DNA from 4 places in the Ensifer sp. 22521 genome. Region 1 is predicted to be linked to each of the others. Evidence: riboswitches for the same ligand, from Rfam matches in the RefSeq annotation. Region 1 holds a riboswitch; each other region holds the start of a gene.
The links. A riboswitch is a leader RNA that binds a small molecule or an ion and turns the genes downstream of it on or off. The one in region 1 is predicted to bind thiamine pyrophosphate.
Positions count from the first base shown of each region.

Region 2: another riboswitch for thiamine pyrophosphate. It lies ahead of thiB (thiamine ABC transporter substrate binding subunit); the one in region 1 lies ahead of thiD (bifunctional hydroxymethylpyrimidine kinase/phosphomethylpyrimidine kinase).
Region 3: another riboswitch for thiamine pyrophosphate. It lies ahead of thiC (phosphomethylpyrimidine synthase ThiC); the one in region 1 lies ahead of thiD (bifunctional hydroxymethylpyrimidine kinase/phosphomethylpyrimidine kinase).
Region 4: another riboswitch for thiamine pyrophosphate. It lies ahead of thiO (glycine oxidase ThiO); the one in region 1 lies ahead of thiD (bifunctional hydroxymethylpyrimidine kinase/phosphomethylpyrimidine kinase).

Region 1 covers NZ_JBQENM010000014.1:17,336-19,530, forward strand. The annotation lists TPP riboswitch at 688-790, shown strand; gene thiD (bifunctional hydroxymethylpyrimidine kinase/phosphomethylpyrimidine kinase) at 1,037-1,846, shown strand; gene ACTJKE_RS21715 (glycosyltransferase family 4 protein) at 2,003-2,195, opposite strand, start outside.
Region 2 covers NZ_JBQENM010000002.1:196,215-198,409, forward strand. The annotation lists gene thiP (thiamine/thiamine pyrophosphate ABC transporter permease ThiP) at 1-212, opposite strand, end outside; gene thiB (thiamine ABC transporter substrate binding subunit) at 220-1,248, opposite strand; TPP riboswitch at 1,298-1,416, opposite strand; gene ACTJKE_RS03005 (GNAT family N-acetyltransferase) at 1,562-2,047, shown strand; gene ACTJKE_RS03010 (thiamine diphosphokinase) at 2,132-2,195, shown strand, end outside.
Region 3 covers NZ_JBQENM010000003.1:49,710-51,904, forward strand. The annotation lists gene ACTJKE_RS04355 (sigma-54-dependent transcriptional regulator) at 1-460, shown strand, start outside; TPP riboswitch at 555-683, shown strand; gene thiC (phosphomethylpyrimidine synthase ThiC) at 774-2,195, shown strand, end outside.
Region 4 covers NZ_JBQENM010000003.1:197,242-199,436, reverse strand. The annotation lists gene thiO (glycine oxidase ThiO) at 1-860, opposite strand, end outside; TPP riboswitch at 1,021-1,141, opposite strand; gene bioB (biotin synthase BioB) at 1,554-2,195, shown strand, end outside.

The sequences.
Region 1 (2,195 bases):
AGTATAGACCGGGGAGGTGGGCAGTATGGTTCAGAATACGGGCACAATTGTTCCAGCATCAGCGCGCGCCGCCAGAGACGATTACGTTGCCGCGCCACGTCACGAATTGGGTGGGAGAGGCCATGCGATAAAGACGATCATGCGCTGGACAGGCGCGAGGGGCCGAACGGCGAGGTATCGGCTAGCCGGCGATCGCGGCCCCGACGGATGGCACCTCATTCTGCTGGCCAGACACTGAAGTGTTGCAGGTTGTACTCGCAATGGCGCACCGCGATATTCTGTCTGTCACACGCGAACTGCGCGCAGCCGAAGCGGCCTTGGCCCGAGAAAGTGCAAGTCTCAAAAGCATTGCGGTGACATTGATGCGATGAGGCGCCTTACATCTATCGTTCTGCTTGGAAGGCGCGTCGCCACTGAGTGAAACGCAGTGCTGCCGACCAAATCACTCCGGGATTGCATAGGCTCGCGTTCGAAATCCCCTTGCCTTAACGGCCTTCAGGTGGATAGTCTGCCAAGGTCTGTGAAGTCGAACGCTCAGACGGAAGGCTCCTTATGCTCTCGAGGCAAAAGGGGCCTTTTTGCTGGTTGTTTCCTTTCAGGTCCTCCGTCTTCCGCATCGAGCCGACGCATATACGGGCCTGCTAAACTCAAGCAATTGACATCCCCTGTCACGCTCCCATAGCATTCATGCCTGCCGAGGGGCGCACCTGACGGTGCTGAGATGGCGGTGAGCCAGACCCTTGAACCTGATCCGGATCATACCGGCGTAGGAACGGCAAGGGCCTCTCTGGCACCCCCGCGTCTCCGCCGTTCATCTGGATCTCCGTGATTTTGGTTTCGGGAGATCGTTGGTGCCAATACGCTGTTCAGAATGTAGCGACGAAGAACTGCAGGGAGCGAGGCGACCGACCCATCGGCTCAATCTATCTTCCAGGTTGCCCGGAAGACCTGCCTCAGTTTGCGCGTGTTTGAGCCGGTGGCTTGAGCGCGCTTTCGCCATCATTGGACCCGGTTCTACATTTCAGCGGAGCCAGGCATGACCACTATCGCCGTCACTATTGCGGGCTCGGATTCCGGTGGTGGTGCCGGCATCCAGGCGGATCTGAAGACGTTTTCGGCGCTCGGCGTCTATGGTGCCAGCGTGATCACGGCCATCACCGCGCAAAACACCCGCGGGGTCACGGCCGTCGAGGATATCTCTCCGGCTGTTGTCACAGCTCAGATCGATGCGGTGTTTTCGGATCTCGCCGTTGGCGCGGTGAAGATCGGCATGGTGTCCCGTCAGGAGACAATTGCGGCGATCGCGTCCGGTCAGAAGCGATACGGGCATTTGGCTGTCATCGATCCGGTCATGGTCGCTACTTCAGGTGACGTATTGTTGCGTCCGGATGCGATCGCGACGCTCAAGGAGGAGTTGCTGCCGCTTGGCCTCATCGTGACGCCCAACCTGCCCGAAGCGGCGCTGTTGACGGGCCGCGCGATTGCCGAGAACGAGACGGAAATGGCCCGCCAAGCGGAGATGCTCCTGAAGCTTGGTGCGCGCGCCGTGCTAATGAAAGGCGGGCATGCCAAGGGAGATGAAGCTGTTGATATCCTCTTCAACGGGGATACCCCCTTGCGCTTGTCGCGCCCGCGGGTCGAGACGAGGAACGATCATGGTACTGGCTGCACGCTATCTGCCGCGATCGCGGCTGGTCTCGCCCGTCGCCTCACGCTCGAGGAAGCGGTTGTAGCCGCCAAGACCTATCTGCATGACGCGCTTGTTGCCGGAGCAGCGCTCAAAATCGGGCAGGGGCGGGGACCGGTTCATCACTTCCATCGATGGTGGGCACCGAACGGCGATTAATTCCATTCCGGCGCTTGGCGCCGGTTCCACCGTTCAAGTTGACCTTTAAAAAACCAGGACATCCCATTGCCCGATAAGCAATGGAATGTCCGTCGAGTCGGGAATTCGGTCGCTTGTAAATGCGATGTGAGAGACGAGGACAGAGCGCTTTTCGGTTCAGGCCACAGCGGCGCTGGGGTGCACCGGCTGCTCCTCCTTGAGCAGTTTCCGGTAGAGCGCGACATGTTCGCGGCCGCAGTCGACATGGCTTATCGGGCGCCTGAGCGTTGCCCTGAGGTTGTCCCATGACCTTGGCGTGCTCAGCACGTCTATAAGGCGATCGGCAAGGTCTTGTGCGCTGCCGGTCCGG
Region 2 (2,195 bases), on a different contig from region 1:
GCGAAGAGCACGGACAGCAGAGTGGAAAGGCTTGCCTGCAGCAGCGTGAAGCGGGTGACGCGCCAGATATAGGCGTCGAACAGAGTGCCTTCGTCCGTGCCGCCGGTTTGGGCGAGCAAGGCGGCGATCGCCAGGCCGACGAAGAGCAGGAAGGCGCCGAGGCAAATCGCCCCGGCGACAACAGTCATGCGGTTTTCGCGAAGTGCGAACAATCCGGCCTCAGTTCTTGCTCATGGCAGCAAGCCACTCGTCGATCCAGGCCTTGCGGTTCTTCGCGACCTCTTCCGATGGCAGCAGGAAGGTCTTCTCCGGGTTGACCAGCTTGTTGAAGGCGTCCGGCAGCGGCTCCTTGGTTGCTGCGACCGGCATCATCCAGTTGGTTGTCGGAATGATCGACTGGAATTCCGGACCGGTCATGAACGCGAGGAACTGCTTTGCCAGTTCCGGCTCCTTGGCACTCTTGGTCATGCCGGCGACTTCGATCTGGATGTAGTGACCTTCCGAGAAGGTGGCCGCCTGGTAGCGCTCGGTGTTCTCAGCGACCATGTGGTAGGCGGGCGAGGTGGTGTAGGAGAGCACCATCGGCGCTTCGCCCTTGGTGAAGAGGCCATAGGCTTCCGACCAGCCGGGGGTGACGGTCAGAACACGGTCCTTGAGCTTCGCCCAGGCAGCACCCGCCTCGTCGCCATAGACCGCCTTGACCCAAAGCAGCAATCCGAGGCCCGGCGTCGAGGTGCGCGGGTCCTCGATGACGATCTTCTGCGACGCGTCGCCTTCGACCAGTTCCTTGAGGCTCTTCGGCGGTGTCTTCAGGGTCTCGGTGTCGTAGACGACGGCGAAATGGCCGTAGTCATAGGGCAGGAAGGTGTCGTCGGAGAAGTTGCCGGGCACCTTCAGGTCCTTCGCTTCGATGCCATGCGGTGCGAAGAAGCCCGTTGCCTTTGCTTCCGCCACGAGGTTGGTGTCGAGACCGAGCACGATGTCGGCCTTCGAGGCAGCACCCTCGAGCTTTAGGCGCGTCAAGAGTTCGACGCCATCGGCAACACCGACATAGTTGACCTTGCATTCGCAGGTCTTTTCGAAGGCTTCCGCCACCTTGGCGCCCGGCCCCCATTCGGTGATGAAGCTTTCATAGGTGTAGACGGTCAGCGTCTTGTCGGCAGCGGCGGCATAACCGGTGAAAACAAGGCTTGCGCTTGCGGCCAGCGCTAGCCGGCTAAGTATTTTGAGCTGTGATGAATTGGACATGCGAAGCACCTCTCCCAAAGTTCGTTGTTGCACGGGAAAAGGGCGTATCGGTGCGATCGCGTCTAATCCCTCCGCCGGTATGAGCCGGATCAGGTTCCGCGGGTTGGCGTTTTGACGCCTCTCAGCCTCCGGCCGCCATGCGGTCGGGAGGCACCCCGTTAGAGCGGCAAGAGATTTACCGCTGCGGCGGCTTCATGGCAAGCGGTGTTTGGAATGGGCGACGCATGGGGCGAGCCCATTTTCTGTCGGGCGTTTTCGCCAACCGGCAACTGCGCTATGACACCATCACGCTTGGCCGCAAGGAGGAAATCCCATGCCAGATATGCTAGTTCGCCTTTATGCCCTTCCGGCAGAGCCCCAGTCGCGGCTTGGTTCAGGCATCAGCATCCGTCGCGCCATGGCGCCGGAACGCCGTCTGGTGGTCTCCTGGATCGAAAAGACGTTTGGCGCCGGCTGGGCAGGCGAAGCGGAAGCTGCCTTCTCCTCGACCCCGACACGCATGCACGTCGCGGTGCACGACGAAAAGATCGTCGGCTTTGCCTGCCACGACGTGACAGCGCTCGGCTTCTTCGGCCCAACCGGCGTCGATGAAGGTATGCGTGGGCAGGGCATCGGCGAGGCGCTGCTGCTTGCAAGCCTGACGGCGATGCGCGAGGCGGGCTACGGCTATGCGGTCATCGGTGGCGTCGGCCCGGCGAAGTTCTACGAGCGCGTGGCCGGCGCGATCGAAATTCCCGATTCAACACCCGGGATCTATGCCGGCATGCTATTCCCGGAACCGGTGCCGGAAGGACACTGACGGCTTCGGCAAATTGCTGCGATCGCAGCGGTTTGCGGTTTTCTTCGTTTTCCTTCCGCGATCCTTTGCGCTATGGGCATTGCCATGGCTCGATCGACCTTCACCATATTGCTTGGCGGCGCCCTCTCGGTGACCAGCCGGCTGACAG
Region 3 (2,195 bases), on a different contig from region 1:
CCGGTTGAATGTCGTGACGCTGTCGATCCCGCCGCTGCGCGAGCGCCGCGATGATATCCCGCTGCTCTTTTCGCACTTCCTGACGCGGGCGGCGGAGCGCTTCAAGCGCGACGTGCCTCACATCTCGCCGGCAGTGCAGCAACACCTGATGACCCATGCCTGGCCCGGCAATGTGCGCGAACTCTCGCATTTTGCCGAACGGGTCGCACTTGGGGTCGAAGGCCCGCTGGGGCAGCCCATTGCAGTCGTTGAACAGTCTGGTTTCGCCCTGCCGGAACGGCTCGAACGCTACGAAGCGGAAATCCTGAAGGAGGCGCTTCGCGCCCAGCGCGGCGACGTCAAGGCGACGATCGAAGCGCTCGGCATTCCGCGCAAGACCTTCTACGACAAGCTCCAGCGTCACGGCATCAACCGAGCCGACTATGCGGAGCGCGGCATTCCGGAAAAATCCGGCAGCTAGCTCTCGTCAGCGGCCAAATACACTCTAAAATTGCATCTTCGCCGACCGACGAATTCGCGCTTGACGACCTGTGCCGTTCGATGGCTATCTCTTAGGCATTCACCAGGGGGGTCCCGCAAGGGGCTGAGATTCTGCTGGATGGCCGGCTTGCCGGCTGTGGCGCAGTGACCCGTTGAACCTGATCCAGTTCATACTGGCGTAGGGACGGTGCAGATATCGAAGCCAGGATTCCGTGCGTCCAGCATCTGGCGGAGCGTCTTTCATCCTTCCGGCATCAGAACTGGGTCTCCAATCGCAAACTTGGAGCCTCGTCATGAATATTGCCACAAAGCCTACCCCCCTCTCGGTCACCCAAGGCCCGCTTCCGGCCTCGCGCAAGATCCATAAGCCGGGCATCCTCCACCCGGATATCCGCGTGCCGATGCGCGAGATCGCGCTGCACCCGACCTCCGGCGAGCCGCCGGTTACCGTCTACGATTCCTCCGGCGCCTATACCGCCGATGACGCCGAGATCAGCATCGAGGCGGGCCTGCCGCGGCTTCGCCGCAACTGGATCGTCGGACGCGGCGACGTGGAAACCTACGAGGGACGGATCGTGCGGCCGGAGGACAATGGCTTTGCGAGCGGCGATCGGCTGACGCCGACCTTCCCGTTCCAGCACGCGCCGCTCAAGGCGACTGCTGGCAAGGCGGTAACGCAGCTTGCCTACGCCCGCGCCGGCATCATCACGCCGGAGATGGAGTTCGTGGCGATCCGTGAAAACCTCGGTCGCGATGCGGCACGCGCGAAGGTTCGTGACGGCGAAAGCTTCGGCGCACACGTTCCCGATCATGTGACGCCCGAATTCGTCCGCCAGGAAATCGCCAGCGGCCGGGCCATCCTGCCCGCCAACATTAACCATCCGGAATCCGAACCGATGATCATCGGGCGGAACTTCCTGGTGAAGATCAACGCCAATATCGGCAACTCCGCCGTCACCTCGTCGATGGCCGAAGAGGTCGAAAAAATGGTCTGGGCGACCCGCTGGGGCGCCGATACGGTTATGGACCTTTCGACCGGCCGCAACATCCACAACATCCGCGAATGGATCATCCGCAATTCGCCGGTTCCGATCGGGACCGTGCCGCTCTACCAGGCGCTGGAAAAGGTCAACGGCATTGCCGAGGACCTCACCTGGGAAGTCTATCGCGACACGCTGATCGAGCAGGCCGAACAGGGCGTCGACTATTTCACCATCCATGCTGGCGTACGCCTGCACTACATCCCGCTCACCGTCGATCGCGTCACCGGCATCGTCTCCCGCGGCGGCTCGATCATGGCCAAGTGGTGTCTGCATCACCACAAGGAAAGCTTCCTCTACGAGCATTTCGAGGAGATCTGCGACATCTGCCGCGCCTATGACGTCTCCTTCTCGCTCGGCGACGGCCTGCGCCCTGGCTCGATCGCCGACGCCAACGACGCCGCGCAATTCGCCGAACTGGAAACGCTCGGCGAACTTACGAAGATCGCCTGGGCCAAGGATTGTCAGGTGATGATCGAAGGCCCCGGCCACGTGCCGATGCACAAGATCAAGGAGAACATGGACAAGCAGCTTGCCGTCTGCGGCGAGGCGCCGTTCTACACGCTCGGCCCGCTGACGACCGACATCGCACCGGGCTACGATCACATCACCTCCGGCATCGGCGCTGCGATGATCGGCTGGTTCGGCACCGCCATGCTCTGCTACGTCACGCCG
Region 4 (2,195 bases), on a different contig from region 1:
TTTCCGGCGCGCATGACGCGCGGCAGATTGTCGGCAAAGGCCGGCCGGACGCCGGTGCCGGTTTCGAGAAGGCGCGCCTCGCCGAAGGCGGGGTGAAGCGCATAGGCAGCGTTCAGCAATTCCATCAGCGAACGGGCGGCAATCGGACCGCCGTCGTCGGTTTCGATCATGGTCGCGCCGCACATGAACAGACCATTGCCGCGCGGTACGATGTAGAGCGGGATGCGCGGGTGGATGAGACGGACTGGCCGCGACAATTCCACTTCGCCGGTCTGCAGATAGAGCATCTCGCCGCGCACGCCGCGCAGGCCGGCGATGGCGCCGATCCGCGAAGCGCCGCTACAGTCGGCGATCAGATCGCTGTCGCTGCTACTATCCGCCTCGCCGATGAAGGCGACGCCGTTCTCGACGAGCTTTTGCCGCAGCAAGACAAGCGCCCGGCGCGGGTCGAGATGCGCCTCGCCGGGGAAGAACAACGCCTCTCGGAAGCGACCGGCAAGCGCCGGCTCCAGTCTCGCGATCGCTTCTCCGTCGAGCCATTCGAAGTCGGACGTGCGCGAAGCGAAGCGTTTGAGTTCGCCGACGTCTCGCGGCGGAGCGACGACGAGGGTGCCGTTGCGTGACACTTCGCCCGGAAGCGCACGGTCCCACCAGTCGATGGCGCCGATGCCGCGCGTCAGCACCGTTTCCTCGGCGCTCTCGCGTTCGCACCAGGGCGCCAGCATGCCGCCGGCAAACCACGACGCCGCCCCGCCGAAGTCCGGCTGCCGCTCGGCAACGGCCACCTCGACGCCACGGCCGATCAGCTCATGTGCCAAGGTCAGCCCGACGACGCCGGTGCCTTTGATCAGGACGCGCACGGTCAATGCGCCCAGCTACGGCGAGCCGAACGTCGGTCTGAAGGAAGCAGAATCGCGATGAAGATACGCATTGCCGAGGCTCCATTGTTGGAGACCCAGTTCGGACCGGAAGAGAGGGAAGGACGCCTTGCCGAGATCTGCTCGCGCGAACGCGAATGCGGCAGCGATGTCTGCACCGTCCCTACGCCAGTATGAACTGGATCAGGTTCAACGGGTCACTGCGCCGCGGAAGTCGCCTAGCAGAATCTCAGCCCCTTGTCGGGACACCCCTGGTGAATGCTTCAAACTGAGCGGCTGGAGCGGATTTTGTCAAGGGCTGCCGGCGTGTACCTCGCGTGCGGTTCTTCGGTTGAAAATTATCTATAAAAATTGAAGAGGCATGTGTTCTTGCGGCTCGGCGGTGTCCGTAGCGGGCATCGGTCGGGAGATCTGCGGATGGTGCGAGGCGCAAGGTCCGCAAATCTGGGCATTTGGCGGCTGCTCTCATTGCCATCAGCTGATGCCGCCAAGGCGGAGAGTTGCGGCATTTGCCCTTCTCGCCGCATCCGTTGAATCATATGAAAGCACGCTATGATTGAAGTAGCAGAGTGCGCTCTCCTTTTGGGTGGTTGCTTGATGCGGTGCCCGTGAAAATTATAGATAATAATGGATTCTATCTATTTTGCTTTGCCGCAAACAGGGAAGTGAACGAACATGCTGGATACAAACAGATCGACCGAGCCGACCTCGGGAGCCACCAAACCCGCCAAAACCGGTTGGAATCTGGCCGACGCGCAAAAAATCTATAATTTGCCGTTCAACGACCTTCTGTATCGTGCGCAGTCCGTTCACCGCGCCCAGTTCGACCCCAATGCCATCCAGATGAGCCGCCTGCTCTCGATCAAGACCGGCGGCTGTGCCGAAGACTGCGGCTATTGCAGCCAGTCGGCGCACTACCCGACGGGGCTGAAAGCGTCGAAACTGATGGAAGTCGAACGGGTTCTTGCAGAGGCACGGAAAGCGAGGGATGGCGGCGCGACGCGCTATTGCATGGGCGCCGCCTGGCGCAGCCCGAAGGAGCGCGACATGGAGGCGATCGTCGCCATGGTCCGCGGCGTCCGGTCGCTCGGCATAGAGACCTGCATGACGCTTGGCATGCTGACGCCGGAACAATCCGGGCGGCTCGCAGATGCCGGGCTCGATTACTACAACCACAATGTCGATACGTCGGAGCGCTTCTACGGCGAGATCATCACCACCCGCAGCTTTGCCGACCGGCTGGAAACGTTGGCAAACGTCCGCGAGGCCGGCATCAAGGTCTGCGCCGGCGGCATTCTCGGCATGGGCGAGACGGCT